DNA from 4 places in the Duganella violaceipulchra genome. Region 2 is predicted to be linked to each of the others. Evidence: predicted binding sites of a transcription regulator. Region 2 holds the regulator's gene; each other region holds the start of a gene.
The links. The regulator sigma-54, encoded in region 2, starts transcription at its own class of promoters, with help from an activator protein. The targets are predictions, from matches to a motif close to TGGCANGNAANCTGCTTT.
Positions count from the first base shown of each region.

Region 1: KVP70_RS18090 (TldD/PmbA family protein) is a predicted target of sigma-54. The motif match lies at 4,548-4,565, and genes of this name have one in related genera.
Region 3: KVP70_RS22395 (ammonium transporter) is a predicted target of sigma-54. The motif match lies at 5,271-5,288, and genes of this name have one in related genera.
Region 4: KVP70_RS13775 (PEP-CTERM sorting domain-containing protein) is a predicted target of sigma-54. The motif match lies at 4,753-4,770, and genes of this name have one in related genera.

Region 1 covers NZ_JAHTGR010000009.1:164,877-172,682, reverse strand. The annotation lists gene KVP70_RS18100 (TldD/PmbA family protein) at 1-1,273, opposite strand, end outside; gene KVP70_RS18095 (TldD/PmbA family protein) at 1,375-2,712, opposite strand; gene KVP70_RS18090 (TldD/PmbA family protein) at 2,730-4,367, opposite strand; gene KVP70_RS18085 (class I SAM-dependent methyltransferase) at 4,811-5,623, shown strand; gene KVP70_RS35855 (methyl-accepting chemotaxis protein) at 5,625-7,097, opposite strand; partial or broken gene KVP70_RS18075 (RNA-guided endonuclease InsQ/TnpB family protein) at 7,202-7,806, shown strand, end outside.
Region 2 covers NZ_JAHTGR010000005.1:265,661-273,466, forward strand. The annotation lists gene KVP70_RS12015 (enoyl-CoA hydratase/isomerase family protein) at 1-1,016, opposite strand, end outside; gene hpf (ribosome hibernation-promoting factor, HPF/YfiA family) at 1,110-1,469, opposite strand; gene KVP70_RS12025 (RNA polymerase factor sigma-54) at 1,547-3,025, opposite strand; gene lptB (LPS export ABC transporter ATP-binding protein) at 3,031-3,783, opposite strand; gene lptA (lipopolysaccharide transport periplasmic protein LptA) at 3,786-4,376, opposite strand; gene lptC (LPS export ABC transporter periplasmic protein LptC) at 4,405-4,998, opposite strand; gene KVP70_RS12045 (KdsC family phosphatase) at 5,011-5,541, opposite strand; gene KVP70_RS12050 (KpsF/GutQ family sugar-phosphate isomerase) at 5,541-6,539, opposite strand; gene KVP70_RS12055 (monovalent cation:proton antiporter family protein) at 6,667-7,806, shown strand, end outside.
Region 3 covers NZ_JAHTGR010000013.1:6,113-13,918, reverse strand. The annotation lists gene KVP70_RS22410 (DUF5694 domain-containing protein) at 1-344, shown strand, start outside; gene KVP70_RS22405 (prolyl oligopeptidase family serine peptidase) at 503-2,674, shown strand; gene KVP70_RS22400 (zinc-dependent metalloprotease) at 2,671-5,154, shown strand; gene KVP70_RS22395 (ammonium transporter) at 5,337-6,539, shown strand; gene hepB (heparin/heparin-sulfate lyase HepB) at 6,541-7,806, opposite strand, start outside.
Region 4 covers NZ_JAHTGR010000006.1:223,051-230,856, forward strand. The annotation lists gene KVP70_RS13750 (Lrp/AsnC family transcriptional regulator) at 1-50, shown strand, start outside; gene KVP70_RS13755 (hypothetical protein) at 173-1,327, shown strand; gene KVP70_RS13760 (type 2 periplasmic-binding domain-containing protein) at 1,343-1,753, shown strand; gene KVP70_RS34875 (beta/gamma crystallin-related protein) at 1,846-2,658, shown strand; gene KVP70_RS13770 (GGDEF domain-containing protein) at 2,752-3,807, shown strand; gene KVP70_RS13775 (PEP-CTERM sorting domain-containing protein) at 3,836-4,717, opposite strand; gene KVP70_RS13780 (outer envelope protein) at 4,892-5,755, opposite strand; gene KVP70_RS13785 (NCS2 family permease) at 5,844-7,145, opposite strand; gene KVP70_RS13790 (HAL/PAL/TAL family ammonia-lyase) at 7,334-7,806, opposite strand, start outside.

The DNA of each region.
Region 1 (7,806 bases), on a different contig from region 2:
CCTCCAGCGAGACGTTGGGCATGCGCTGGAACTGCACGCTGCTCCAGCTGTCCGCATACGAGCAGCCGTGCGATTCCTTCTCGCCGATGATGGCCGCCTGGTCGCGCGTGGCCTGGTAGTTGACCAGGATGCCGTTGCGGATCAGGTCCCAGCGCTTGGAGGCGACGCCTTCATCGTCGTAACCCACGCAGCCCAGCGAGCCTGGCGTGGTCTTGTCGGCGACGATGTTGACCAGGTCCGAACCGTATTTGAAGTTCTTGCTCTTCCACTTGTCCAGCGTGGCGAAGCTGGTGCCGGCGTAGTTGGCCTCGTAGCCCAGCACGCGATCGAGCTCGGTGGCGTGGCCGACCGACTCGTGGATGGTCAGGAACAGGTGTTCCGGCGACAGCACCAGGTCGTACTTGCCCGGTTCGACGGTTTTCGCGGTCAGCTTCTCGCGGGCCTGGCGGCCGGCGGCGCGCGCATCTTCCACCAGATCGTAGGCGCCCTTGTACAGCGTGGTCACGCCGCCGGCGGCCTTGATCTTGTTGGCTTCCTTCGCATCGAAGAATTCATAGCCCATGCTGGCCGGCGAGGACAAGCCGTCGCGCGTGCGGAAGCGGTTGGTGGCCTTGTCGACGGCGGTGGCGGTCAGCGGCGACCACAGACGGTGGATGTCCTGGTCGATGTAGGAGCCGTCGGTGGAGGCGAAGTACTTCTGCTGGTTCACCTGGAACAGGTTGGACGACATGAAGCTGGCGCCCGCGTCCAGGCCGGCCTTGTTGGCGGCGATCAGCATCTCGGCCTTTTCCTTGATCGCCACGGTGCGCCAGTCCTTCTTGAACGGCGTGGCCCACGCCACTTCGCCCACGCCCTTGACGGGGGCCAGCACCATAGGCTCGGTTTGCAGCTTGGCGTTGGCGCGCGCGATGGCGACCGCCTGGCGCGCTGCGGCGGCCACCGAGTCCGGCGTCATGACGTTGGTCGAGCAGAAGCCGTAGGCGCCGTTGGCGATCACGCGCACGCCGACGCCGGAGGATTCGGTGTTGACGATGTTTTCCACGTTCAGGTCGCGCGTGGTGAGGAACTGGTTCAGGTAGCGGCCAATGCGCACGTCGCAGTAGCTGGCGCCGGCCTTGGTGGCGGCGTTCATCGCGGCGTCGGCCAGCGATTTCTTGAACTGCACGGCCATGGGGTTGAGCAGCTCTTCGGCCGCGATGGCGTTGCCGAAGACCGGTATCAGCAGGCTGCCACCGGCGGCCGCGCCAACTTTTAGAAATGAACGTCGTTCCACTGTTTGCTCCTCTTGGATGCTTGAAGTCTTGCACCCCGCACGGCACCCATCCAGGGGTCTGACCCCGCGGGGTCAGACCCCGGCTTGCGGGGTGCGGGGGTTTACACCGCGTCCGACAACGAGGTGAAGTTGAAGTCGCGCACCCGCATCGCAGGGATCAGCAACTGGAACTGCGACTCGTCACCCGCCAGGATCTCCGGCCGGCCCAGTTCCTCGATGTTGTTCAACATCGCCACCGGGCTTTCGTTGAAGCGGAAGTTCTTGATCGGATGCTTGATCTTGCCGTTCTCGATGTAGAAGGTGCCGTCGCGCGTCAAGCCGGTCAGCAGCACCGACTGCGGATCGACCATGCGGATGTACCAGGTACGGGTGACCAGCACACCCTTCTTGGTGTTGGCGATCAGCTCCTCAGTCGACTTGTTGGTGCCGGCCATGATGATGTTGCCCGGCGAGCCGACGGCGCGCTTGCCCTGCTTCTTGGCCCAGTAGGTCGAGTAATCGAGGTTGGCGATCTTGCCGCCCTTGATGATGTCCTGGCGTTCGCGCGCCAGCATGTTCTGGCCATTCCACGGCAGCACCGCCACGTCCTTGTCCCACGGGTCGGCCCAGACGTTGACCTGCTCGTCGAACAGTTTCTCGCCCATGCGGTTGCCGCCGCCCTTTTTCGACAGGAAGCTGCGGCCCTCGTCGGCCTGGCGCGCGTCGAAGCCGTTGAACATGAAGCCCAGCAGGTCCGAGGTCGCAGCCGGCTCCAGGATCACCGTGTAGCGGCCCGGCTCCAGGGCCTTGGCGTCCACCGAGCGCAGCGCTTTTTCAATCGCCACGTTGGATGCTTCGCGCGCGTCGAACTTGCTGACGTCGCCCACGCTGCGCTTGACCCAGCCCGAACCGCGGCCGTCTTCGGTGCGCACGGTGACGGTGAAGTCCAGCCCCGTGTCCTGCTGGTAGCCGAACACGCCGTTCGAGTTGGCGATGGTGTTGAACTTGGTGCTGTCGCTGAAGAAGCCCGCCGCCACCAGTTTGTTCTTCTTGCTGTTCTCGATGCTGTAGGCCGCCACCTGCGCGCGGAACTCGGGATCGATGTCGGCGGTCTTCTGGAAGAAGGTCTCGCTGGCCTTGTATTGCTGCTTGGTCGGCGTCGGCATGAACTCCGGGTTCTCCGGCGCCAGGCGGGCCAGGTCTTCCGCGCGGCGCACCACTTTTTCCAGCGACTTGTCGTCAAACTCGTTGATGGTGGCCGTGCCCTGCTTCTTGCCGAAGGCGACCGACACCACCAGCTGGGTGTCCTCGATCAAGCCGGCGGTCGACACGGCGTTGCGCGCGTAACGGATATTGCCCTTGCGGCTGCCGGTGATGTTCACTTCGCACTGGTCGCCCTTGGAGAAGGACAGCACCTTGTCACTGATACGTTTTGCTTCGTCTTGACTCAAATTCTTCATCTCGTGGTCTCCAGGGCTTAGCCGATTTTGCGTGCGGTGTTGATGACGTTGATGCCGTTGAAGCGCGCCGTGCTGGCGCCATGCGACACCACCGACACCTGCGAAGGCTGGCCTTTACCGTCAAAGAAGGAACCGCCCATGCGCCAATCGCGCTCGTCGCACAGACCGGCGCAGGCATTCCAGAACTCCTGGGTGTTCGATTGATAGGCCACGTCTTCCAGCATCTCGCCGATCTTGCCGTTCTTGATTTCGTAGAACAGCTGGCCGCCGAACTGGAAGTTGTAGCGCTGCTGGTCGATCGAGAAGGAACCGTCGCCGACGATGTAGATGCCCTTCTTGACGTCCTTGACCATCTCGTCCGGGGTCATCTTCTTTTTACCGGCTTGCAGCGAGACGTTGGGCATGCGCTGGAACTGCACGCTGCTCCAGTTGTCCGCATACGAGCAGCCGTGCGATTCCTTCTCGCCGATGATGTGGGCCTGGTCGCGGGTGGCCTGGTAGTTGACCAGGATGCCGTCCTTGATGATGTCCCAGCGCTTGCACTTGACGCCTTCGTCGTCGTAGCCGACGTTGGCCAGCGAACCCGGGGTGGTCTTGTCGGCGACGATGTTGACCATGTCCGAGCCGTACTTGAATTTTTTCGACTGCCATTTGTCGAGCGTGGCGAAGCTGGTGCCGGCGAAGTTGGCCTCGTAGCCGAGCACGCGATCGAGCTCGGTCGGGTGGCCGACCGATTCGTGGATGGTCAGCCACAGGTGTTCCGGCGACAGCACCAGGTCGTACTTGCCCGGCTCGACCGACTTGGCGCTCAGCTTTTGCTTGGCCTGCTTGCCGGCTGCGCGCGCATCCTCGATCAAATCGTAGGACTTGGTGTACAGCGTGGTCACGCCGCCGGCCGCCTTGATCTTGTGCTCGGGACGCGCGTCCAGGTATTCGTAGCCCATGCCGACCGGCGACGACAGGCCCTGGCGCGAACGGAACTTGTTGGTCTTCTGGTCGACGGCGGTGGCGAACACCGGCATCCACAGGCGATGCACGTCCTGGTCGATGTAGGAGCCGTCGGTGGAGGCGAAGTACTTCTGCTGGTTGACCTGGAACAGCAGCGACTGCATGAAGCTGGCGCCGCCCTCCATGCCGGCCTTGTTGGCGGCGATCAGCAGCTCGGCCTTGTCCTTGATGGCGACGGTGCGCCAGTCCTTGACGATGGGCGTGGCCCACGACACTTCGCCGACACCCTTGACCGGCGCCAGGATCACCGGCTCGGTCTGCAGCCTGGCGTTGGCCTTGGCGATGGCGACCGCCTTGCGCGCGGCGGCGGCCACGCCGTCCGGGCTCATGTCGTTGGTGGCGGCAAAGCCGTAGGCGCCGCCGGCGATCACGCGCACGCCGACCCCGGCCGATTCCGTGTTGACCACGTTCTCGACGTTCAGGTCGCGGGTGGTGATGAACTGGTTCAGGTAGCGGCCCACCCGCACGTCGCAGTAGGAGGCGCCGGCCTGGGTCGCCGCGGTCAGCGCGGTATCGGCCAGCATTTTCTTGAATTGCAGGGCGACTGGCTTGAGCAGCTCCTCCGCCGCGATTGCGCGACCGAAGGCGGGCAGCAGCATCGTGCCCAGGGCCAGACTACTAACATTGAGGAATGCACGTCGTTCCATCGTATCTCCAAAAACGTAACAGCAAGGATTAGATTGCGGGCCGGTCGCCCGGGGTTCTGCTTTTTATTTGCTCTTCTAGCTGGAACTACTTCGTTACCGCTCGTTGCTTTGCACTACACCTGAATATCCGCCGCCGTTTCCGCCGGTTTTGCAATATTAGCGCCGGATTAAGGAACGAGATAGGCAAAATGTGTGCCACGGGTATTCATGTTGAAAGTTGCTGCGGTTGGCGGGAGTTTCAGGGGTGTAGTGTCCGCCTGACTGTCCGCCCGACTGTCCGCCAGTGTCCGAAAGTGTCCGCCCGGTGTCCGCTTGCGCGCGGCCGTCACGCTGGCGCGGAGCGCCGTCCCAATTCGCTTGACCTTCTGGCAAGCCTGCACCATGATCGCGCAGGGCGAGCGGCTGCGCATCGCCACAACAAACGAACCTTTTGGAGACTTTGCATGAAACGAACCGTACTTGCCGCCCTGGCCGCCACCATGTTGATCGCCGGCGGCGCCTTTGCCGCCGAAGACGCCGCCTTGAAGGCCGCGATCGCCGCGCCGTCGCGCACGCCCGCCAACGTCGAGCGCGACGTCTATCGCCATCCTTACGAAACGCTGAGCTTTTTCGGCATCAAGCCGAACATGACGGTGGTCGAGCTGGAGCCGGGCGGCGGCTGGTACACCGAGATCCTGGCCCCCTACCTGCGCGACCATGGCAAGCTGATCGCCGCCGGCAACGACCTGGCCGCGCCCGACGCCAACGAGCGCAAGGCCGCCGAGCGCTTCATGGCGCGCCTGAACGCCAAGCCGGAGGTATACAACAAGGTGGCGCTGGGCGTGTTCTCGCCGCCGCGCAAGTATGAACTGGCGCCGGCCGGCAGCGTCGACATGGTGGTGACCTTCCGCAATGTCCACAACTGGATGGAGATCGGCCCGGACAAGCTGAAGACGCTGTTCGGCAGCGTCTACACCAGCCTGAAGAAAGGTGGTGTGTTCGGCGTGGTCGAGCACCGCCTGCCGGCCGCCAAGGTGCAGGACAAGGACGCCAGCAGCGGCTATATGCACGAGAAATATGTGATCGGCCTGGCCGAGGCGGCCGGCTTCAAGCTGGCCGACAAGTCGGAAGTGAACGCCAACCCCAAGGACAACGCCGAGCACAAGGGCGGCGTCTGGGCGCTGCCGCCGACCTACGGCAACAAGGACGAGGACCGCGCCATGTACCAGGCCATCGGCGAGAGCGACCGCATGACGCTGAAGTTCGTCAAGCCGTAGTCTAAAACCGCGTAAACTTGTTCTCGTCGGGAGCGCCCTCGGCCACCAGGTCGAGCTTGCGCGCCGGGCGCGCATGCTTGGCGCCGCCGGTCTTCAGCACCACCGGCCGGCGCGCCGATCCGGCGCGCGGCAGCTCCTCGACCGCATACTGCTTGAACACCGCCATCAGCCGGGTCAGCTGCTCGGCCTGCGCGCTCATCTCTTCCGACGTCGCCGCCAGTTCCTCGGAGCTGGCCGCGTTGATCTGGGTGGTCTGGCTGAGCTGGCCAACCGCGCTGTTAATCTGCCGCACGCCGGAGCTCTGTTCCTCCGACGCCGCCGAAATCTCCTGCACCAGGTCCGACGTCTTGCGGATATTCGGCACCAGCGCATCGAACATGCTGCCGGCCTGCTCGGCCAGCTCGACGCTGTCCGACGCCACCTTGCTGATTTCCTGCGCCGCCACCTGGCTGCGTTCGGCCAGCTTGCGCACCTCGGCCGCCACCACCGCGAAGCCCTTGCCGTGTTCGTGCGCGCGCGCCGCCTCGATCGCCGCGTTCAGCGCCAGCAGGTTGGTTTGATAGGCGATGTCGTCGATGATGCTGATCTTGCTGGCGATTTGCTTCATCGCCGCCGCCGTGGCCTTGACCACCTCGGCGCCGCGCGCCGCGTCCACCGCCGCCTGGGTGGCGATGCCGTCGGTGACCTTGGCGTTTTCCGTGTTCTGCGCGATCGACGCCGTCATCTGCTCGATCGAGGCGCTGGTTTCCTCCACGCCCGCCGCCTGCTCGCTGGCCGCCTGCGACAGCGACTGCGCGGTCGAGCTTACTTCCTCGGAGGCGCCGGCCAGGCTGCCCACCACCGCCTGCACCTCGCGCACGATGCCCGACAGGCTGCGCGCCAGCCACAGCGCCAGCACGCAACCGAGCACGGCGATCACGATGTCGATGCCCAGGATCAGCTTCTTGGCGGAGTCGGTCACGTCCGTCATGGCGGCCGATGCGTTGTTGGTCGCGCTGTCGTTGACTTTGAGCAGCTTGCGGAAGGCGGTCGAGATGGCTTCGTCCGCGCCCTTGATGTTCTTGTCCATCTCCTGCGCCGTCATGCCCTTCTCGCGCATCGCTTCCAGCTGGGTCATGCTGTCGCCGTAAGCCTTGGTGCCCGCCACCACGTCGTTCAGCAAGCTCAGCTCGTCGGCGGCGACGGTGCCCACCGCCTTGTAGCTGGCCATTTCCTTGTCGATGGCGGCCAGGTCGGCGCGGAACTTGCTGTTGTTGTCGCCACCGCGCAGGATGTAGTTCTTGAAATGATGGACCGCATTGCCGTGGGCGGTAACGCCTTCCAGCACGGCGTTCTTGCGCACCAGTGTGATGGTTTCGAAGTCGTTCCAGTGCTCGTGCAGCGAGCTCAGCTTGGCGAAGGCTATCACCCCCAGCAAGATCACCAGCAGCACGATGCCGCCAAAACCGGCATGCAGCCGGGTCTCCATTTTCATCAGATTTGCTCCGAGATACCCCGTCCTTCAGGGCGGGGAGTGAAAGGAGCCGACTGCGTAGCAGTCGTTGCCCTTCGGTTGAGATAACTGTATATAATCACAGTATGATTTTGGTCTATCGTTACCGAGTGAAGTCGCTGATCGGCTTGCTGAACAAGCAAAGCCGGGCGTGCAATTTCGTCTGGAATTTTTGCAACGACAGGCAGAAAGACGCTCTGCGGTTTGGTCGTCGTTGGCACACAGGTTTCGACCTGAACAAGCTTACGCAAGGCAGCAGCAAGGAACTGGGCCTGCACTCGGGCACGATCAATGCGGTTTGCGAGCAATACGCCAAGTCGAGAGCTCAGAAAAAGCGCCCTTTTTTGCGCTACCGAGGCAAAAAAAACCTCGGATGGGTTCCGCTCAAGGGGCGCGAACTGAAACGCGAAGGTGATGCGTTCCGGTTCGCCGGCAATACGTTCCGCGTGTTCAACAGTCGCCCGCTCCCGGAAGGCAAGATCAAGGACGGTACGAATTTTTCCTGCGACAGTCGGGGCAACTGGTTTCTCAACATCGTGATTGAAGTTGATGCGACGGCCGCTAACGCGCGCGCGCCGGTGCGAGGGGTGGGGATAGACCTTGGACTGAAAGACTTCGCGACGCTGTCCACTGGCGAGAAAATCGAAGCGCAGCGGATTTACCGCGGTATGGAACAAGCACTTGCTGTCGC
Region 2 (7,806 bases):
TCGTCAACCTCGTCCAGCGTGGCCGGTTTCCATCGCGGCGCGTTGTCCTTGTCGATGACCAGCGCGCGCACGCCTTCGATCACTTCGCCGTCCTCGAAATTGTGGCGCACCAGCGTGCGCTCCATGCGCAGGCAATCGGCCACGTCCAACGCGGCGCCGCGCCGGACCAGCTCGTGCGTCACGCACATCATCAGCGGCGAACGGGTGGCCATCACTTGCAGCGTCTTTTGCGCGAAGGCGCTGTCGTCGGTTTTCAGCGAGGCGACGATGGCGGACACCGAGCCGGCGCCGAAGTGGCGGTCGATGGCGGCGCGCTCGGCCGCCAGCTTGCTGTCGCCGGCAGCGGCCTTGAATGGCGCCGCGAAGGCCGCGATGGCCGCGGCCACGCCAGCCCCCGGAGTCGACTCAAGCAGCGCCGCCAGCGCCGCCATCTCGCTGCCCGGCACAAAGTGATCGGCCAGCCCCGCGTGCAGCGCATCGGCCGCGCCGATGGTGACGCCGGTGACGCCCAGGTAGCAGCCCAGCTGGCCCGGCGCGCGCGCCAGGAAATAGCTGCCGCCCACGTCCGGGAACAGGCCGATGTTCACTTCCGGCATGGCCATCCTGGTGCGCTCGGTGACGATGCGCACGCGGCAGTCCGGACCGCCCTGCGCCACGCCCATGCCGCCGCCCATGACCACGCCGTCCATCAGCGCGACGTAGGGCTTGGGATAAAAATGGATCAGGTGATTGAGCGCGTATTCCTCGGTGAAGAAATCCTCCACCAGCGCGCTGCCGCCCTGCGGCGTGGCGCGGCCGGCGTCGTAGAAGAAGCGGATGTCGCCGCCGGCGCAGAAGGCCTTTTCGCTGCTGCTGCGGATGACGACGGCGGCCACGCCGCTGTCGTCGCGCCAGGCCAGCAGCGCCTGCGTGATATCGCGCACCATCGCCAGCGATAAAGAGTTCAAGGCCTTGGGGCGGTCCAGGGTGATGAAGCCGGTTCCGTTGCTGACGCTGGTGTGGACGTATACGCTCATGGAGTCTCTAGGGTCGTGGTGAAAACCCTATTTTACTGCGGGCGCAAAAAAGGGCGCCTCTGCGCCCTTAGTTGGATGGTGCCGGGGCCGTTGTTATAGGGCGGCGGCAGCGGGTTCGTAGCTATCCGGGAGATGCTTGATCGCATCGTGGCCGTGCTCTTGGACCTTGGCTTTGTACTTCATGACCTGCCGATCCAGCTTGTCGATCAAGGTATCGATGGCGGCGTACAGGTCCTGCGACAGGCTTTCCACGTAGACGGTCTTGCCCGACATGCGCAGGTTGATTTCAGCCTTCTGGCGTTTCTCTTTCTCTTTGAGGTTATCTACAGTCAGGATGACAGCAATATCAATCACTTGATCAAAGTGGCGGGTGACGCGTTCCAGCTTGTTCTGCACGTATTCACGGATGGCCGAGGTCACTTCGAGATGATGTCCACTGATGGTGAGATTCATACACACTCCTAAAGATAATGTCGCTTCTTACGGTTAGTGCGGAGCCCATTACCGCCGGGCGCGCAGGAACCAAATAACTACAAAGATTTACGGAGACTGACTGGCGGGATCTTCAACGCTTCGCGATATTTGGCAACAGTGCGTCGCGCAATCACCATGCCTTGTTCTCCCAGCATGTCCGCAATCTTACTGTCGGATAAAGGATTTTTAGGGTCTTCTGCTCCTGTCAATTGCACGATGAGTGCGCGTATCGCCGTCGAACTTGCTTCCCCCCCCGCTTCGGTGGCGACATGGCTACCAAAGAAATATTTCAACTCAAACATGCCATGCGGGGTCAGCATATATTTTTGAGTTGTTACACGAGAAATAGTGCTCTCGTGTAGACCCAGTGTATCAGCAATTTCGCGAAGCACAAGGGGGCGCATGGCAACGGCGCCATGGGAGAAAAAGTTCTTTTGTCGTTCTACTATCGCTTGTGCGACGCGCAAAATCGTGTCGAAACGCTGGCGCATATTCTTGATCAGCCACTTCGCTTCCTGCAGCTGCGCGCCCATCGCGCCCTCGCCTTTTCCCTGCTTGAGCAGGTTGGCGTACATGGCGTTCACGCGCAGGCGCGGCATGACGTCGTTGTTCAGGCTCACTTGCCAGCCGTTGCGCGCTTTTTTGACGATCACGTCCGGCACCACGTAGTCCGACACGTCCGACGCGAACGCCGACCCCGGATGCGGATTGCACTGGCGGATGACGGTTTGTGCTTCGCGCAAATCTTCGTCGTCGCACAGCAGCGCCTTCTTCAGTTTGTTGAAATCGCGCTGGGCAAACCAGGTCAAATGATTTTCAACAATCGTCAGCGCCATGCGCCGCGTGACCATCGGGATGGCCGGCAGGCGCTTGATCTGCAACGCCAGGCATTCGGACGCGTTGCGCGCGCCCACGCCCATCGGGTCGAAGCTTTGCAGCATCGACAGGGCGGTCTGCAATTCGTCGAGCTCCAGTTCCAGCTCTTCCGGCAGGCGGGCCAGGATCTCTTCCAGCGATTCCTCGAGGTAGCCGTTTTCGTCCAGCGCGTCGATGATCAGCTCGACCAGCGCGCGGTCGCGCATCTCCAGCACCGTCACCCGCATCTGCTCCATCAGATGTTCGCGCAGGGTGCAGTGGCTGGCCTCCAGTTGCGGACGCGAGTCCTCGTCGTCGGGCGCCTTGCTGCGGCCGGCGTCGCTCCAGTCGACGTCGGCGTCGCTGCTGGTGCTTTCGGTGTCGGCGGCCGGGCCGTCGTAGTTGTCGGCGTCGGCGGCCGGCGCCTCCTGGGCGTTGGGCGGGCCTTCGGGCGGCGCGTCGCCGACCGGGGCTTGCTGGCTGATGGCGCCGTCCGACAGCAGCCGCAGCGAGCGGTCCAGCGGGTCGTCGAGGCGCTCCAGCAGCGGATTATCGGTCAGCAGCTGTTCCAGTTCCTGGTGCAGCTCCAGCGTCGACAGTTGCAGCAGCCGGATCGACTGCTGCAACTGAGGTGTCAGCGCGAGGTGCTGCGACGTGCGCAGTTGCAAAGACTGTTTCATGGGTTTTACATACGGAAGTGTTCACCCAGATACACGCGACGCACCGATTCGTTGGCGATGATGTCGTCTGGCCGGCCTGAAGCCAATACCGTGCCCTGGTTGATGATATATGCGCGGTCGCAGATGCCCAGCGTTTCGCGCACATTGTGATCGGTAATGAGGACGCCGATGCCGCGTTCCTTGAGAAAGCGCACGATGCGCTGGATCTCAATCACGGCGATCGGGTCGACCCCGGCGAATGGTTCGTCGAGCAGCACGAAGCGCGGGTTGGTCGCCAGTGCGCGCGCGATCTCCACGCGGCGGCGCTCGCCGCCCGAGAGCGACAGCGCCTGGTTTTCGCGCAGCTTTTCGATTTGCAAATCGGCCAGCAGGGTATTGAGCCGTTCATCAATGGCAGCCTTGGATAAAGGCTTGCCGTCCACCTTCTGGATTTCGAGGACGGCGCGGATATTTTCTTCCACCGTCAGCTTGCGGAACACCGACGCTTCCTGCGGCAGGTAGGACAAGCCGAGCGAGGCGCGGCGGTGGATAGGCAGCGAGGAGATATCGGTGCCGCTGATATCGATGCTGCCGGCGTCCGACGGCACCAGGCCGACGATCATGTAGAACGAGGTGGTCTTGCCGGCGCCGTTGGGGCCGAGCAGGCCCACCACTTCGCCGCATTCGACTTGCAGGGACACGTCATGCACGACCTGGCGCTTGCCGTAGGTCTTTTGCAGGCCGCGCACGATCAGGGTGCTACCGCAGGATGGTTCCATGCTTACTTCTCCGTGGCCGGCGGCGTCGACGCGGCCGGTGCAGAGGCCGCCGGCGCGGCCGGACGGATGGTCGGCTGGATCACCATGGTGCCGCGGCCGGCGCCCGGCTTGCTGACGCCGGAGACGTTGTTCTTGACGTCGAAATGTTCGGTGCGGCTGTCGTAGGAGATGAACTCGCTGTTGACTTCGCTGGTCATGCGCGGGCCTTCCAGCTGGCGCACCCTGGCTTTCGAGAACAGCTTGACCAGGTCGGTCTTGTCGCTGTATTCGATGCGTTCGGCTTCGCCCTCGATCCACTGGTCGCCGGCGCCGTCGCGCTTCTGGCGGAAGGTCGACAGCGTACCCGGCGTGCTGGTCAGCACGACGAAGTTATAGCCTTCCGGATCGGTGGTCACCACCGCCTTGGGCGACTTCATCAGCAAGGTGCCGCGCGTCAGCACGACATTGCCGATCAGCGTCTTGATCTGCTTGACGTCGTCGATTTGCAGGTCGTCGTAGTCGATCTTGGTCGGCTTGTTGGCATCGGCTTTTTCCGCGTGGGCCCCAGCGGCCGCCAGCAACAACATCGCCGCCGAGAGTATCAGTTTCTTCATCGTCATTCCATTCATCATCATTGTTTCCTCAATGGCCGGCGCGCGGCGGCATCGTCAGTTGTCCGCGTCCGCCCAGCTGCACTGCGCGGGTGGCGTTATTGGCCTTCATGCCGATGCCGTTGGCGGTGGCGTTGCCCATTTCCAGCGCCACCGGGCTGGCGGTTTCCATCCGTTCCTCGTCCGGGTAGACGGTCAGCGCCGGCGTGGTCATGCGCATCGCCTGCGCTTGCGGCCCGGCCGGGCGCACCACGCTCACATTACCATTGAGCTTGACGCGCGTATTGCCCTGGTCGACATGGGCGGTGTCGGCATTGATATTCATCGGCGGCTGGTCGCCGGACAGGCTGTGCACAGTCGGCTTGTCGATGTCGGAGGCATCGTCGACCGGCCGGTGGGTCAGTTTTTCGCCGGAGATGATGTAGGCCGGCTGGCCGGCCTTGTTCATGCGCACCATGCTGAAGCGGTCGATGATGTAGTCCGGCTCGTTGCGGTGCTGGTCCACCTGCGCATCCTGGCCGGCCTGGTTGACCACCTGCACCAGCCAGAAGCTGCCGACGGCGACAAACGCGCCGACCATCATGATGACGGTGAGCTGCCAGCGATGGGCTGTTTTTTTACGCATGGACTATCCTCGTCAAACCAGGAACTGCGCCATCACGCGCTCGTAGCTGCCCTGCGCGTGCAGCAGCAGCTCGCACACTTCGCGCACCGCGCCGCGGCCGCCGGCGGCCACCGTGGTGTGGTGGGCGCGCTCCAGCACTTCGGCGCGGCCGTTCGGCACGGCGACGGCGAAACCGACGCGCGTCAGGATCGGCAGGTCGACCACGTCGTCGCCGATAAAGCCGACCTGCTCGGCGGTAAGGCCGGTCTTTTCCAGCAGCGCCTTGAACGGCGTCAGCTTGTCGTGCCCCCCCTGGTGCAGGAAGCCGATGCCGAGGTCGGCCGCGCGCCTGATCACCTGCGGCGAGGTGCGCGCGCTGATGATGGCGGTCTGCACGCCGGATTCCTGCAGCAGCTTGATGCCCAGGCCGTCATGCACGTTGAAGGTCTTCAGCGCCTCGCCGTCGGCGCCGTAGTGCAGGCTGCCGTCGGTCAGCACGCCGTCGACGTCGAAGATCATCAGCTTGACGCGCGCGGCGCGTTCCACATAAGTCAAATCCGTCATCAGATCACCTTGGCGCGGGTCAGGTCGTGGATGTGCAGCGCGCCGACCAGCTTGCCGTCGGCGTCGGTCACCAGCATCTGGTTGATGCGGAACTGTTCCATCACGGCCACGGCGTCGACCGCCAGTTTTTCCGGCGAGATGCTGCGCGGGTTGGCGTGCATCACGTCGCGGATCACGACCTTGGTGAAGTCCTGGACCTTCTCGATCATGCGGCGCAGGTCGCCGTCGGTGAACACGCCGATCGGCTTGTCGTCGGCGTCGACCACGGCGGTCATGCCCATGCCCTTCTGCGTGATTTCCAACAGCGCGTCGGTCAGCTTGACGTCGGCGGTGACTTTCGGCACGGCGTCGCCGCTGCGCATGACGTCGCGCACGTGGGTCAGCAAGCGGCGGCCCAGCGCGCCGCCCGGATGGGAGCGGGCAAAGTCCTCTTCCTTGAAGCCGCGCAGGTCCAGCAGCGCGACCGCGATGGCGTCGCCCAGCGCCAGCGTGACGGTGGTCGAGGTGGTCGGCGCCAGGTTCATCGGGCAGGCCTCCTTGTCCACGGCCACGTTCAGGTGGACGTCGGCGATCCCGGCCAGGCTGGAGCCGGGCTTGCCGGTCATGGCGATGACCTTGCTGCCCATGCGCTTGACCACCGGCAGGATGGTCATCAGCTCGGCGCTTTCGCCGGAGTAGGAAATGGCGATGAAGGCATCGTCGGCGGTCACCATGCCGAGGTCGCCGTGGGCCGCTTCGGCCGGGTGCACGAACAGCGCCGGGGTGCCGGTCGAGGCCAGGGTGGCGGCGATCTTGCGGCCGATATGGCCGGACTTGCCGATGCCGGACACGACCACGCGGCCCTTGCAGTTCAGCAGCAATTCGATGGCCTGCACCACGCTGTCGTCGGTGGCCAAGCGGGCGTTCAGGGCGGCGATCGCCTCCGCTTCATTCCGCAGGGTGTCGCGGGCCAGCCGCAACGCATGCGCGGCCATATTTGCGTCAAAAGCTTTCAGCATTGTTTTTTCATGGGTTACACTCATGCCCAAGTATAGCCGAATTGAGAAAGCAAAAAACTTGCCAGTCACAACATAACGCCCCCGCCGGCCCACAAACAACGAAATTATATTTACTGGCTATGTTGATATGACGTTTTCACCCTTGGAATTAACATTGTTGTTATTGGGGAGCGCGGTGCTCGGCGTCGTCGCTTTCCGCATGATGCATTTGCCGCCCATGCTGGGCTACCTGGCGGTCGGCATCCTGATCGGTCCCCACGCGCTGGGCCTGGCCGAGTCGAGCGAAGCTTTCCACTCGCTGGCCGAATTCGGCGTGGTGTTCCTGATGTTCTCCATCGGGCTGGAGTTCTCCCTGCCCAAATTGATGGCCATGCGCCGCATCGTATTCGGACTGGGCATGGCGCAGGTGGTGCTGACCATCGTCGCCACCATGCTGTTCGGCTGGGCCATCGCCACGCAACTGCCTTCGAGCATCCATATCGGCTGGCAAGCCTCGTTCGCGCTGGGCGGCGCGCTGGCCATGTCGTCGACCGCCATCGTGTCGAAAATGCTGACCGAGCGGCTGGAGCTGGAGAGTGTGCACGGCCGCAAGATCATCGGCATCCTGCTGTTCCAGGACCTGGCCGTGGTGCCGCTGCTGATCCTGATTCCCTCGCTGGGCCAGCGGCCGGACGCGCTGGTCGAGACCCTGGCCTGGGCCGGCGTCAAGGCCGTGATCGTGCTGGCGCTGCTGCTGTTCTTCGGCCAGAAGCTGGTGCGCGGCTGGTTCACCATCGTGGTCAAGCGGCGCTCGCAGGAGCTGTTCATGCTCAACCTGCTGTTGATCACCCTGGGCGCGGCCTGGATCACCGAGCGCGCCGGCCTGTCGCTCGCGCTGGGCGCCTTCGTGGCCGGCATGCTGATATCCGAAACCGAATACAAGCACCAGGTGGAAGAGGACATCAAGCCCTTCCGCGACGTGCTGCTGGGACTGTTCTTCATCACCATCGGCATGCTGCTCAATGTGCAGATGGTGCTGGCCCACTGGTGGCTGGTGCTGGTGTTGCTGGCCGGGCCGGTGCTGCTGAAGTTCGCGCTGATCGCCGGCCTGGCCAAGCTGTTCGGCGCCACCGACGGCGTGTCGATGCGCACCGGCCTGGCGCTGGCGCAGGCGGGCGAGTTCGGCTTCGTGCTGCTGAACCTGGCGGGCGGCAGCCACCTGATGGACCCGTTCATCATCCAGGTGGTGCTGGCGTCGATGGTGCTGTCGATGCTGGTGGCGCCGTTC
Region 3 (7,806 bases), on a different contig from region 2:
GCCAGGACGATGCCTTGCGCGGCGGGCTGGGGACACCGGCCGGCGTGTTGGCGCTATACCGCGGGTTCAACGCCGCCGACGCCGCCGAGCTGGTCTTCCGCGGCGATTTCGGCGCGGCGCTGGAAGAGCCGTCGCCCCAGCACTTCGGCCGCGGCTACGTCAGCTACTGGGAGACGCGCAATCTGCGGATGGCCTCGAACATCCGCGAGGCGTCCGCCTTGCAACCAGGCGGGCGCACCCTGGTCGTCGTCGGCGCGTCGCACAAAGGCTACCTGGAGGCTTATCTGAACGCGATGCATGACGTGCGCATCATCAGCACGGACAGCATCCTGCGCGCCGAATAAAACACGCCGATAACGCTTTCCTATCATTGCTTATTTGTCACAAAGCAAGCTATGATCGACCGCGTGACGCGTGGTGGTTGCTGGTGTCATAGAGCCCCCGGCGGTACCGTAGCCCGGTCCGCCGTTCCCGAATATTCTTCGATCTTATGGACTTTCGCATGAAGCATTTGAAATGCGCCGCCCTGGTGGCCGCCGTGCTGCTGGCGCACAGCGCCTCCGCCCAGACTTGCGCCGTTTCCGGCCCCGGCATGAACTATCCCGTCACCCGCACCGTCGATCAAACCGACGACTACCACGGCGTCAAGGTGGCCGATCCCTACCGCTGGCTGGAAGACGCCAACAGCGACGAGACCCACGCCTGGGTCGTCGCGCAGAACAAGCTGACGCAGGACTACCTGTCGCAGATCCCCGGCCGCGACGCCATCAAGACCCGCCTGACCAAGCTGTGGAACTTCGAGCGCTTCAGCGTGCCGTTCAAGGAAGGCGGCCGCTATTTCTACAGCCGTAACGACGGCCTGCAAAATCAGTCGGTGCTGTACACGATGAAGACGCTGGCCGACATGCCGCGCATGCTGCTCGATCCGAACACGCTGGCCGCCGACGGCACCGTCGCACTGGCCGGCCTGGCGGTGAGCCCGAACGGCAAATACCTCGCCTACAGCACCGCCGCTTCCGGCTCCGACTGGAACGAGATCAAGGTGCGCGACATCGACACCGGCAAGGACATCGAGGATCACATCCAGTGGGTCAAGTTCTCCAGCACCGCATGGCTGCACGACGGTTCCGGTTTCTTCTACAGCCGCTACGACGAACCGAAGGAAGCGACCAAGCTGGCCGACGTCAACTACTTCCAGAAGCTGTACTTCCACAAGATCGGCACGCCGCAAGACGCGGACACGCTGGTCTACGACCGTCCCGACCACAAGGACTGGGGCTTCGGCGGCGAAGTCACCGAGGATGGCCGCTTCCTCATCATCACCGCATCGCAGGGCACGGAGAACAAGAACCGCGTCTACTACAAGGACCTGTCGCGTAAGGACGCCAAGGTGGTGCCGCTGCTGGAGGACTTCGACGCATCGTATAACTTCATCGGCAACGATGGCACGGTGTTCTGGTTCCGCACCGAGCGCAATGCGCCGCGCGGCCGCATCGTCGCCATCGACACCCGCAAGCCGGGTGTGCTGAACTGGAAGCAGATCGTGCCGGAAACCGCCAACACCATGGTGTCGGCGTCGATCGTCAACAACCAGCTGCTGGTGGACTACCTGAGCGACGCCCACAGCCTGGTCAAGGTGTTCGACCTGAAAGGCAAGCCGCTGCACGATCTCGAGCTGCCGGGCCTGGGCTCGGCGGGCGGATTCGGCGGCAAGCGCGGCGATGCGGAGACCTTCTACTCGTACACCAGCTTCACCACGCCGACCACCATCTACCGCTACGACCTGAAGGCCAACAAGAGCAGCGTGTACCGCCAGCCTAAAGTGGACTTCGACCCGGCCGCGTTTGAAACCCGCCAGGAGTTCTTCACCAGCCGCGATGGCACCAGGGTGCCGATGTTCATCGTCTCCAAAAAAGGCCTGAAGCTGGACGGCAGCAACCCAACCTACCTGTATGGCTACGGCGGTTTCAATATTTCGCTGACGCCGTCGTTCTCGGTGGCCAACCTGGCGTGGCTGGAAATGGGCGGCGTCTATGTGATGGCCAACCTGCGCGGCGGCGGCGAGTACGGCGAATCGTGGCACGCGGCCGGCACCAAGCTGCAAAAGCAGAACGTGTTCGACGATTTCATCGGCGCGGCCGAATGGCTGGTCGCAAACAAGGTGACGTCGCCAGCCAGGCTGTCCATCGGCGGCGGCAGCAACGGCGGCCTGCTGGTTGGCGCGGCGATGACGCAGCGTCCTGAATTGTTCGCGGCGGCGATCCCGCAGGTGGGCGTGCTCGATATGCTGCGCTTCCACAAGTTCACCATCGGCTGGGCGTGGACTTCGGACTACGGCTCATCCGACAACGCCGACGAGTTCAAGGCGCTGGTCAAGTACTCGCCGCTGCACAACCTGAAGAAGGGTACCTGCTACCCGGCGACCATGATCACCACCGCCGACCACGACGACCGCGTGGTGCCGGCGCACAGCTTCAAGTTCGCCGCCACCGCGCAGGCCGACCAGGGCGGCGCCGCGCCTATCCTGATCCGCATCGACAGCAAGGCGGGCCATGGCGCCGGCAAGCCGACCACCAAGCAGATCGAGGAAGTGGCGGACCGCTGGGGCTTCCTGAGCCGCGCGCTGAAGATGGATGGCGTCACGGAGGCAGTCAAAGCGGCAGGCCAGCAGTGAGGGCCGCGCCAGTCGCCGGGCCGCTGCTGTGCGCCATCCTGATGCTGGGCGTGGCGCCGATGGCGCCGGTGCTGGCGGCAGCCGCCGAAGGTGCGCCTGCGCCTTCGGCCAAGAAAATCGCCGATGTCACGCGCGGCCTGCAATCGCAGCCGGGCTTCATCGACCTGTGGCGCGATACGGACAAGGGCAGGGTGCTGCTGTCCGTGCCGGCGCTGGAGCAGCCCTTTCTGCTATTGAGTTCCTTGCCTTATGCGCTGGGCTCGAACGATGTTGGCCTCGATCGTGGCCAGCCGGGCGAGATGCGCATGGTGCATTTTGAAAAGCACGGCGCGCGCCTGCTCCTCGTGCAGCAAAATACCAATTTCATTGCCGCCTCGGCGGACAAGGATGAACGCGCCGCCGTTGCCGAATCGTTCGCCAGCGGCGTGCTGTGGTCCGGCGAGATCCTCGCCAGTGAGGGTGAGCGCCATCTGATCGACTTCTCCAGTTTCCTGCTGGCGGACCGGCACGGCGTCGGCGCGCGGCTGACCGCCACCAAGCAGGGCGCGTACCAGATCGATGCGGCCCGCAGCGCGGTGCTGGCCGAGCAGGCCAAAGCCTTCCCGGACAACGTCGAACTGGAAGCGCTGCTGACTTTCGCCGGTCCGGGACAAGCGGAGCATGTGCGCCAGGTTGCGGCCGACGCCAGCAGCCTGTCGCTGCGCCAGCGCATCAGCATGGTGCGCCTGCCTGCGACGGACTGGCAACCGCGCAGCTATCATCCGTACTCCGGCGGCTTCGATGTCAACTACTATGATTTCGCCACGCCGCTCGCCAGCAGCATCGATGTGCACTGGCAGGTGCGGCATCGTCTTGAGAAGACCGATCCATCGGCTGCGGTCAGCACCGTCAAGAAGCCGATCGTCTACTACGTCGACCGTGGCGCGCCTGAGCCGGTGCGCTCGGCGCTGATAGCCGGCGCTTCATGGTGGGCCAGCGCCTTCGAGAAGGCCGGCTTCAAGGACGCCTACCGTGTCGAGCTGCTGCCCGAAGGCGTGGATGCGATGGACATCCGCTACAACGTGATCCATTGGGTGCACCGCGCCACGCGCGGCTGGTCCTACGGTAACGCGCTGGCCGATCCGCGCACCGGCGAGATTATCCGGGGCGCCGTCACGCTTGGTTCGCAGCGCGTGCGCCAGGACATCCTGATTGCAGAAAGCCTGCTCGCGCCATATGGCAAGAACGCCCCGGCCGACAAGCAGAAACTGGCCGAGGCCATGGCGCTGGCGCGCCTGCGCCAGCTGGCGGCACATGAAGTCGGCCACACGCTGGGCTTTGCACACAACTTCGCGGCCAGCCGCATGGGCAATGGCTCGGTGATGGACTATCCGCACCCCATCCTCAAGCTGGACGCCAAGGGCAACGTCGATATCGCCGATGCCTACGGCGTCGGCGTCGGTCCGTGGGACGACTACATCGTCAAGTACATCTACGGCGATTTCGGCGGCGGCGCGCAAGAGCAGGCCGCACTGGCCAAGCTGCGCGCCGAGGCCCGCGCGGCCGGCATGCTGTACTCCAGCGACCAGGACGACCGCTCGCCCGGCTCGAGCCATCCCGACGGCCTGCTGTGGGACTTCGGCCCGGACTCGATCAAGACCTGGGACCAGCTGGGCGCCGTGCGCCAGCGCGCGCTGCAAACCTTCTCGGTCGACGTGCTGCCCGACGCCCGCCAGATCGGCGAGCTGGAGGCGCGGCTGGTGCCGGTCTACCTGCTGCAACGCTATCAAGGCGAAGCGCTGGCGCGCCTGATCGGCGGCGGCGATTTCGACTACGCTATCAGTGGCGACATCAAGGCCGGCCTGGCCAAGGCGGGCATCAAGACCACGCCGGCGGCGGTGCAGCGCCAGGCGCTAAATCGTTTGGCGGACAGCCTGCGCGCCGAATACCTGGCGCTGCCGGCCGGTGTGCTCGATATCCTGACGCCGCCGGCGATGGGCCATGAACGCAGCCGCGAATACTTCGCCACCCGCATGGAGTCGGTGTTCGACGCCTTCTCGATCGCCGAAGCGGGCGCCGCGCAGACGGCCGGCTTCCTGCTCGACCCGGCACGCATCAACCGCGTCGCCTGGCAGCACGCGCGCGATGCGCAGCAGCCGGGCGTGCAGGAAGTGCTGTCGCTGCTGCTGCAAAAGACCTGGAAACGCGAGCCGGTGCCAGCCTCCGTGGCTGGCGGCGAGGCGGTGCAACTGGCCGCCAACTGGGTGCTGATCGACGCCACCTTGAATTTGCTCGACGGCGGCAAGCTGCACCCGCAGGTGGACGCGGAAGTGCGCCAGTCCGCTCGCGAGCTGGCGCAATGGCTGCAAAAGAATCCGGGCAAAGGCGTCACCGCCGACAGCCGCAAGCAGGCGGCCGCCCTGATTGCCGTCTACCTGGCCGATCCGCGCAGCGTCAAACTGCGCGCCATGCCGTCCATTCCGCCAGGCGCACCGATCTGACCTCAAAAACCGCGCGCACCAAAATGACGCCTTATTTCGGTGCGCACGGCCTTGGTGCATGTTCATGCACAAAATAAAAACACCTTGAAATCAAGTACTTAAAATTTGCACCAAATTGGAACGAAACTTGCTTTTATCAGTGCTCGTTGTCAATTTTTGCATTATTTTGGGGAGAATTTTTGATGGGTGGATACAAGGACGGCGCCGATGCATTGTTCATATTGCTTGGCGCCATCATGATTTTGGCCATGCATGCCGGCTTCGCTTTCCTGGAGCTGGGCACGGTGCGCAAGAAAAACCAGGTCAACGCGCTGGTCAAGATCCTGGTGGATTTCGCGGTATCGACGATCGCCTACTTTTTCGTCGGCTACAGCATCGCGTATGGCGTCAATTTCTTCACTTCGGCCGAGGTGCTGTCCGCCAAGAACGGCTATGAGCTGGTCAAATTCTTCTTCCTGCTGACGTTTGCCGCCGCCATCCCGGCGATCATCTCGGGCGGTATCGCCGAACGGGCGCGCTTCCATCCGCAATTGATCGCCACCGCGCTGCTGGTCGGCCTGGTCTACCCGTTCTTCGAGGGGATCGTCTGGAACCACCGCTTTGGCGTGCAGGAGTGGCTGGCGTCCGTGTTTGGCGCCGAGTTCCATGATTTCGCCGGTTCGGTGGTGGTGCATGCGGTGGGCGGCTGGATCGCGCTGCCGGCGGTGCTGCTGCTGGGCGCGCGCCGTGGACGCTACATGAAGAACGGCGCCATCGCCGCCCATCCACCATCGTCGATTCCTTTCCTGGCACTGGGCGCCTGGATTCTGACGGTGGGCTGGTTCGGCTTCAACGTCATGAGCGCGCAAGCGCTGGACAAGATGAACGGCCTGGTCGCGGTCAATTCGCTGATGGCCATGGTCGGCGGCACGCTGGTCGCGCTGCTGATGGGGAAGAATGACCCCGGCTTTGCCTATAACGGCCCACTGGCCGGCTTGGTGGCGGTGTGCGCCGGCTCCGACCTGATGCACCCGCTGGGCGCGCTGGCCACCGGCTGTATCGCGGGCGCGGTGTTTGTCTGGATGTTCACGCTGGCGCAAAACAAATGGAAGATCGATGACGTGCTGGGCGTGTGGCCGCTGCACGGCCTGTGCGGCGCCTGGGGCGGTATCGCTGCCGGCATCTTCGGGCAGAAGGCGCTGGGCGGCATCGGCGGCGTGTCGTTGGCGTCCCAGCTGGGCGGCACCTTGCTGGGCATGGCGATCGCACTGCTTGGCGGCTTCGCCATCTATGGCGTGCTGAAGGCCACGCTGGGCCTGCGCCTGGACCCGGAAGAAGAGTTCCAGGGCGCCGACCTGGCGATCCACCGCATCAGCTCCACGCCGGAGCGTGAAGCCAATTGGTAGCTTACGGTATGTGGCTGACCGCTCCGCGTTGCAGCACGTAGTCGCCACCGCCGGGCGCCGTGAAGTACAGCGTGCCGGCCTCGGGCTTGACTTCGTACTGTACCGGCTGGCCGCCCAGCTTGGCGACGGACCATATTCCCGCGCTCAAATCGGTAACTAGCACTTGAACCGACAGACTTGAGGCCGACAAGGTAAAGCTGGCGGAGGTGTCCAGTTCCTTGCTGTCCTTGGAGAAAAGTACGGCGCGGTCCTGAATCTGCACGCCGGATAGCAGGTCGGATACGACAGCCGTGGCCGGAAGCGCAGTCGTGCGGCCGGTAGCGTCCATGACCTGCATGACATTCAGGAAGGTGTCTGCGGCGGCTTTTGTGGCGGGCGATATTTCTATGCGCCATGCTCCGGCTTCTTCTGTGTTTTTGACGTTGGCGGCGTAAATAGGATAGTTGCTGCCCTGGACCCGGTACTCGTTGCCAGTCCCGCCCACTGCCGTGATAACGGCGTTGGCGCCGGCCGGCAACAGGGTGCGATTAACGAGTTGGCCGTTGTAGCCGACGGTGGCGTCGACCCGCTTGATTGTGACGGTGTCGCCAACGATCTGTGGTTGGGATTGGCTATGCAGCAGCCACGTCTTGGTGAAGCTGTCATTCGTCGACGTAATCTTGTCGAACACGATCAGTGCGGCAGGGTGTTCCGTGTTCTTCAGATTCAGGAAGACAAAGGAGCGTTTGACTTCGCTCACCTTGGCCGAGTACGCATTGGTCAGGTCGCCCTTCAGATAGCTGTAGTCCGGTATGACCGGGTCGGGGCCGAAATCGTGCTTCAGCACGCTTGCTACAATGGAGCTGTCTTTGACCGGCACGTCGCGCAAGACATCGGCCGGCGAGGTGCCCAGTAGATCCGCCTGCGAGAATGACTCCTGCCGATTCTGCGGATTGACCCAGCGCTGGCCACCGTCATTGCCGGATGTCTGGAAAGTCTCGGCGGGGTCGAAAATCAACAGGCTGTTGTGCGCTATGGTCCGTTTTTGATAGTTCATGTCGTGCAAACCGCCGTAGCCCTGCGTTGGACAGTTTTTCACTCCGGGACAGTTTTCCGCTAGCCCCTCATAAATGCCGGATGCCGTGGCCAGCCCGCCCTTGTAGTAAATCTGGAATTGTCCTGCGTCCAGGTGCTGATGATTCCTGTATTGGACGCTGCCAATCTTCATGCTTGCGACCACCGCGCCGGAATCCATATTCACGCCGTCTGTCCAGCCGGTGCGCGCAAC
Region 4 (7,806 bases), on a different contig from region 2:
CCACCTTCGTGCTGCGTTGCCTGAAACGCGCGCATTCGGTCGAACCTTAAAATGATCTATTAACATTGAAAAATACTCAATACCCAAATAAGACACTTTAGCCTTTAGCCTTGCCCTTTTATTTTTTCGATAGTAAATTGAAAATAGAATATTCAATAAAAGGGGAAGCACGATGCAAATTGCTAAAATTTCCGCATTAGCAACATTGACCATCCTTTCATCCTCCGCCTATGCGGTCGACAGCAGTTTCAGCGGATTTGCGCAATTAACCGTCGGCCGGGCTTTAAGCGGAAACTCCGACAGCCCCATTCCCTATCAACTTAATGCCAAGCCGGGATACAGCTACCAATGTCCCTGCTTTACCGGCAATTATGAATATGCCGGTGTCTACGAATACCATAAGACCGACCTGCGTCCGGAATCGCTGGCCGGCGTGCAGGGTAATTTCAAGTTCACGCCCGAATTGTCCGCCACGGTGCAACTGGTCGCGCGCGGCGCCGACAGTTCGGTCAATGCGGACTGGGCCTATGGCAGCTACAAGATTTCGGACAGCCTGACCCTGCAGGTCGGCCGCAAGCGCTTGCCGCTGTACTACTACTCGGACTATATGTACGTCGGCTACGCCTACCCGTGGCTGCGGCCTTCGCAGGACCTGTACGCATGGCAAATCTACTCCTACGACGGCGCCAACCTGCTCTACACCAACAACGTTGGCGACTGGACCTACACCGGCAACGTCTGGATCGGCCGCCGCAAGACCAGCGACAACGAACTGCTGGGAAATCTCTACTATTCGACCCGGATCGACGAAAGCTGGAAGAAGATGATCGGCGGCTATATCGACGCCAGCAACGACATCTTCAGCCTGCGCGGGGTCTATATGCATACCGTGGTCGAACGCTATGCCGTCGTCAACGGCGTGCGTTCGCTGGTCATGACCGGCCAGAACGGCGATTTCGTCAACGATGTCGGCCAGGCGTTCTATGGTGTGTCCTTGAATATGGATTATAAGAACTGGCTACTGCGCAGCGAGATTAACTATATTAACCGACCGTCGGTTAAAAACACCTATACCGCGCAGTCTTATTCCGGCGGATATAAGATGGATAAACACACATTCATGATTTCCTGGTCGCAATTCCAGGAGCGGGCCGCCTATTGGCCGGACGGCACCGAGAAACACGACACCACCTCTCTGAGTTATCGCTGGGATTACACCACCTCGCAGGCGCTGAAGGTGCAATTTGATAAGATCAACGATAAATCCAAATTCCAGTTCACCGGCGATGCCAAGCTGCTGTCGGCCTCCTGGCAAATCGTCTTTTAATGCGGAGGGCATCTTATGAGAAAACTTAAAGTAGCGACGGCGTTAATCTGCGCCGCGTTTGTGTGCAATACCGTGGCTGCGATGGAAATCGTGGTGGTGGTCAATCCCAAGAATCCTGCCAGCCGCATGTTCTCAGATCAGGCGTCGCAGTTCTTCCTGGGCAAATCCAATATGTTCGTGCCCCTGGACCAGGCTGAAAAATCCCAGATACGCGCCGAGTTCTACCAAAAGCTGTCCGGCAAGGATGTGTCCCAGGTCAAGGCCGCCTGGGCCAAGATCATTTTCACCGGCAAGGGCGTGATGCCGGCCGAGCTGCATTCGACGGCCGAGGTCAAGAAGGCCATCGCGGCCGACATCAACGCCATCGGCTACATAGAAAAGTCCGCCGTGGACGACAGCGTCAAAGTCATCCTGAGCCTGCCCTGAGACCCGCCATCCGCTTATGTTGTCGACCGCACAGATGGAGCGCCGGAAGCGGCGCATTGTGCAGGTGCTCGAACAACTATAAAAGGATGAACATGAACCAGCCCCTGAAACTCGCCATCGCACTCGCCGCACTGACTTTGACGTCGCAAGCCATGGCCCAAATCACGTTTTACGAACATGACGGCTGGCGCGGCCGTACCTTCACCGCCAACCGCCCGGTCAATGACTTCTCGCGCACCGGTTTCAACGACCGCGCCTCGTCGGTGGTGGTCGAACGCGGCCAGTGGGAAGTCTGCGACGACGCCAACTTCGGCGGCAACTGCATGGTGCTGCGCCGCGGCAGCTACGAGTCGCTGGGCGGCATGGGCATGAACGACCGCATCTCCTCGGTGCGCCCGGTAGGCCGTCGCGACCGCTATGACAACGAAGCGCCGGCGCCGCTGCCGCAGCCCACCTATGAATACCGCCGCCGTCCAAGCGAGCGCGTGATTGAAGTGCCGATCAGCTCGGTACGAGCCGTGGTGGGCACGCCGGAACAGCGCTGCTGGGTCGAACGCCAGCAAGTGACTGAACCGGCCCGCAGCGGCAACAATGTCGGTGGCGTCATCGCCGGCGCGCTGATCGGCGGTATCCTGGGTCACCAGGTGGGCGGCGGTACCGGACGCGACGTGGCCACGGCCGGCGGCGCAGTAGCTGGCGCGGCCATCGGCAACAACATGGCCAACAACAGCAACTCGCAGAGCTATGCGCGCGATGTGCGCCGCTGCGAAAACGTCAGCAACCCGACGCCGGAATACTGGGACGTGACGTATAACTATCGCGGCCAGCAACACCGCGTGCAGATGAGCACAGCCCCGGGTCAGACCATCGCGGTCAACGCCAGGACCGGCGAACCACGCATGTAATGCTGGAGATTTGCCCACTTCTCGCAAATTTAGGGGGATGTGGGCAAACAACAAGTATACTCAAGCCCCCCAATGGGCCGGCCCAGAGACTGCATGCGTAAGCTACTACCCTATTCCTACTACGGCGGCGACACCGACGAACAGCAGCAGTTCTATTCCGAACTACGGCCGGTGACCATCATTTCGCAAAGCGTAGGACTGGTGAGCTGGCTCGCGGCCGCCATCTTGCTGGCCGCCGGCGGACAGTCGCTGCACGCCAGCCTGCTGTTCGGCGTGCCGGGCATGCTGCTCAGCCTTGTCATCTCGCTACGGGCCGGCTCCGTCAAGTCGCTGGTTGTCTCCGGCATCATCGGCACCACTGCCACCGCGTTTGCCTTCCGCCTGCTGATGGCCTACTGTCCGGACCCGACGTTTTGGGTGCTGCCGGTCGGCACGGTGTTGACGCTGTCGGCCGCCCCCATCTTCGGCGGCATGATCAATTACATCGGCGCAGCCGTCGCCGTGTGGCTGATACTAACGGTAGGCAATTTTCCCGCGCAGCCGGGGCAGCTTACGTTCAATCTTGCGCTGCTGGTCATGGGCAGCAGCTTTGCCATGGCGATCTATTTACACGCTTATTTCCTGAACCTGCGCGTGCGCAGCCACCGCGCCCGGCGCGAGTTGGCGGAAATGGCCTTCAAGGACCTGGTCACCGGTTTGAACAATCGGCGCAAATTCACGCTGGAGGTACGCCGCATGCAATTGCTACCCTCGCCACTGCCGCTGTTTTTCCTGATGATAGACATCGACGACTTCAAGAAGATCAACGACACGTTGGGCCACGACGCCGGCGATGACGTGCTGATCCACACAGCGCAGGTGCTTGCCGGGCTGGGTGCGGGTCATCTGTGCGGCCGGCTGGGAGGCGAGGAATTCGGCGTCCTGTTCCATGGCGAGGCTGCGGACGCATTGGACTTTGCCGCTGCGCTGCTGGACGGCGTACGGGCAGCGACGCATCCACCGCGCACGGTCAGCATCGGCATTGCCGAGTTTGACAGGGACAGCGACCTGTCGGTCAGCTACAAGCGAGCCGACGAGGCGCTGTATCTCGCCAAGCGGCACGGCAAGAATCGCTATGTGCTGGCAGGCGGCATGCAGGCCGCCGCCTGAGCCGGTGAACAGATCCTCGACCGCAGCATCATTGACGACGACGGCTCGGGCCGATCAAGCCGAGCAGGCCCACCGCCAGCAGCAACAAGGTGCCAGGCTCCGGTATCGCTTGCAAAACGGGCAGGCCGCCTGGCCCCAGCACAGGATTGACCACCGTCGTGCCGTTGCTACTGAGGCTGAAGACGGCCGAGCCGACCACGATCGTGCTGCGCCCCGCCCCGCCAAACGAGCCGGACCAGAACGACGGCGCTGGGCTATACAGGCCGTCCGGCGGCAGCGGCGCCAACGGCGTGGCGCTTCCGGTGGTATCGACGGACAAGTCAAATTCAACAATGAAGTGTGGCGTCGCATAGTTCGGACTGGAACCGAAGCTTGCGCCTGCATGGAACCTGGCCAGCGCCAGATCGTCGGCGTCGAGCGCGGACCAGAATGGCGAACTCAGATCGAAACCACCCGCGGCGTCGACCGGCGATCGCACAGCGTGGCTTTTTTCAAACGACTGGATACCACTGTCGCTGATATGCACGACATAGTCCGTGCTGCCGTTCTGGAAAAACACATCCATGAACTGCCCGCCTGCCCCGGCGGACGTAAAGCTGCCCAGGTCGTACATCAAATTGAGCGTGTGCCCGAGCGTTGAACCCGGCGCTCCGCTGGTCGATTGCTCCACATAGAAACGCGTGCCGCCCGGCGCACCGACGGTGAAGCTGGCGGAACTCACGGTGGGCCGGGGCGGCGCGCCGTTCGTCGCCGAGACGATCCATTCTGCCGGGCCGAACAAGCCGTCGCTCACGTGGACCGGAGCCGCCTGTGCCGCGCCGGCAAGGCCGATGCCCGCCAGCGCCAAAAGCAAAATGCCACGCCACCCGCCGCGCTTCACAGAAAACACCTTCGTTTGGGAATGTTTCATGCCTATCGCCTGGTTGTGGTTGCTGCGCACCAGAAGAAGCAAATTCGGTTCCATGCGCCGTGGAGACTGCCCTGCCATGTTTGCCGTGCATGCGCCGGCGGCGCACTGTAAGCCTAGCCGACACTAAAAAAAGGGCGACCAACGGTCGCCCTTCGCGTCTCCGGTCCAGACCGTTTAGAAGTGGTACTCAGCCCTTATCATCGGCGTCTTCGCCACATAGCCCTGGCCGCCGGTGGTGGCCGAGGTATTGCCGAACTTGTTGTGCCAGTACTGGTACTCGACGCCGACGCGGAAGGTGTTCTTGGCGTGGCCCATTGCGGCGCCCGCGTCAAACATCAGTTGCATGTCGATATTGGTCTCGGCGCCGGTATCGCTGCCCACCTCGTCCTTGCCCTTCGATGCGATAAAGTTGGCATAGCCCTCGAAGGCCCACAGCGAACCCAGCGGGATACCCCAGTCCGACGACAGCATCGCATGCGTCTTGTAGGTATAGCGGCCAGTAACGGTGGAGATCGGCGGGAAGGCGCCGCTCGGCGCGTTGCTTTCGTTGAGCAGCAGCAGGCTGGTATTGAAGTGACCGGCCGGCACGTTCCACATAAAAGTCGGCCCCAGCACGAACATGCGCTTGCGCGAGTTGTAGCCCACGTCGTTCTTGGTGTTGACGTCGAAACCAGCGGTGATGCCCAGGCCGCGCACCGGGCCGAACTTGTAGTCGGTGCCGGTCACCTTGCTCAGGTCGACGGTATTGCGGTACAGGATGTAGGCTTCGTTGGCGCCGGACTTCTGCGTCAGCGATGCCGGGTCGTTCTTGTCCGACATCAGGAAGTCGGCGTTGAAGTAGTTGGTGCCGTACTTGTAGCCGCTGACGTGGGTCAGCGCCAGGATGTTCTTGGAGATGTCGTTCGGATTGAACGGCTCGCGATAGTCGTTGCCGTAACGCCAGCTGACGGAGGTGTCGCTCCAGTCGGCGGCGTGAACCGATCCGGCCAGGCTCAACAAGGCGATGCATACCAGCTGTGGAATTTGTCTCGTTTTCATTTTAGTTTTTCCATATTGTAGGACGTGACTGTCCCCGCCGGCACCGTCAGGGCGCGCCGGTAAGGAGGCAGTCGTTGGGGTTAGTTCCTCAGCCTGCGCCGAGGTAGACGAACTTGAAGGTGAACACGCAAGCGATCGCCCAGATCACTGGACGCACTTCGCGCACACGGCCGGTCAACAGCTTCAGCACCGCATAGGAGATGAAGCCGAACGCCACGCCAAGTGCGATCGAGTACGTGAACGGCATGGTCAGCGCCGCGATGGCGGCTGGCACGCTTTCGGTGGTGTCGGACCAGTCGATGTCGACCAGTTCGCGCAGCATGAGGCAGGAAACATAGAGCAGCGCAGGCGCCGTGGCGTAGCTCGGCACCACGCCGGCCAGCGGCGAGATGAACAGGCAGGCCAGGAACAGCACGCCGACGGCGACTGCGGTCAGGCCGGTGCGGCCGCCCGCTTGCACGCCGGCGGCGCTTTCGATGTAGGCGGTGGTGCTGGAAGTGCCCAGCAGCGAGCCGGTGACGATGGCGCAGCTGTCGGCCAGCAGCGCCTTGTTCAGGCGTTCCATCTTGCCGTTGACCAGCAGGCCGGCGCGGTTGGCCACGCCCATCAGCGTGCCGGTGGCGTCGAACAGTTCGACCAGGAAGAACACCAGCACCACGTTCAGCAGGCCGACCGAAATCGCGCCCATCAAATCCAGCTTGAACAGGGTCGGCGCCAGCGAAGGCGGCGTGTCGATAATGCCGTTAAAGGTATTCCCGGCGACGAAGAAGCTCAGCACCGTCACGGCCAGGATGCCGATCAGGATCGCGCCCTTGACCTTCAGGCGGTCCAGCGCAACGATGATGAAGAAGCCGACGATGGCCAGCAAGGTAGGCGCCTTGTGCAGGTCGCCCACGCGCACCAGCGTCTCCGGGCTGCTGACGACGATGCCGGCGCTTTTCAGCGAGATCAGGCCGAGGAATAAGCCGATGCCAACGGTGATGGCGGTGCGGATCGAATGCGGAATGCCGTTGACGATCATCTCCCGCAGCTTGAAGACGCTGACGAACAAGAACAGGCAACCGGAAATGAAGACCGCGCCCAGCGCCATCTCCCAAGGCATGCCCATGCCCTTGACCACGACATAGGCGAAGTAGGCGTTCAAGCCCATGCCCGGCGCCATGGCAATCGGATAGTTGGCGTACAGGCCCATAATCAAACAGCCCAGGGCGGCCGCGATACAGGTGGCGACGAACACGGCGCCCTTGGGCATGCCGGCGTCACCGAGGATGGAGGGGTTGACGAAGATGATGTAAGCCATCGTCAGGAATGTGGTCAGACCTGCCACCAGTTCGGTGCGCACATCAGTCCCATTCTCTTTCAGCTTGAAGAATTTTTCTAAAATTAACATAACGTCTCCGTGTTCTATTTTTAACTGCTTATTGGTCATTCGCCGATTAAACATGGGAACAATCGACTAGACCTTATCTCAGGGGCCACGTCACGAAATGGCTTCCGTGGCATACCTGCTATCTGTTATCACCTATAACAGCCGGGGCGCGCCGCATTTGAATGCGGCGTAGCCCCGTTCTAAACCTCCTAGACGAATTCGCCGATTTTCGATACCACGGCCTTGCGCACCGAGCCTGTCACAATGAAGGAGCGCGCCACTTCAAGGTCGTTGTGCAGCCAGCGGTCGCCGTCGAGGCAGGCAGGGATCTGCGCGCGCACCGATTCGTAGGCCGCCTGCGTACCCTTTCCGAGCACAAAACCGGGCAGCAGATTTTCTGTCATCGTCAGCGCCTGGGAGGCAAGCAACATTTCTACGCCGACAATGTACTGTGTGTTCGACACCACAGTTGCGGCCTTGCGCGCGCACCAGGTGGAGTTGGACACGTGGTCCTCGCTGTTGCCTTTGGCCGGAATCGAGTCGACGCTGCCTGGCATGCACAGCGTGCGGTTCTCCATCACGAGGGAGCTGAGCGAGCATTGCATCACCGGATAGCCGGTGTTCACACCACGCACGCCGGACATCAGGTTGCGCGGCAGGCCCCACGACAGCGTAGGATCGA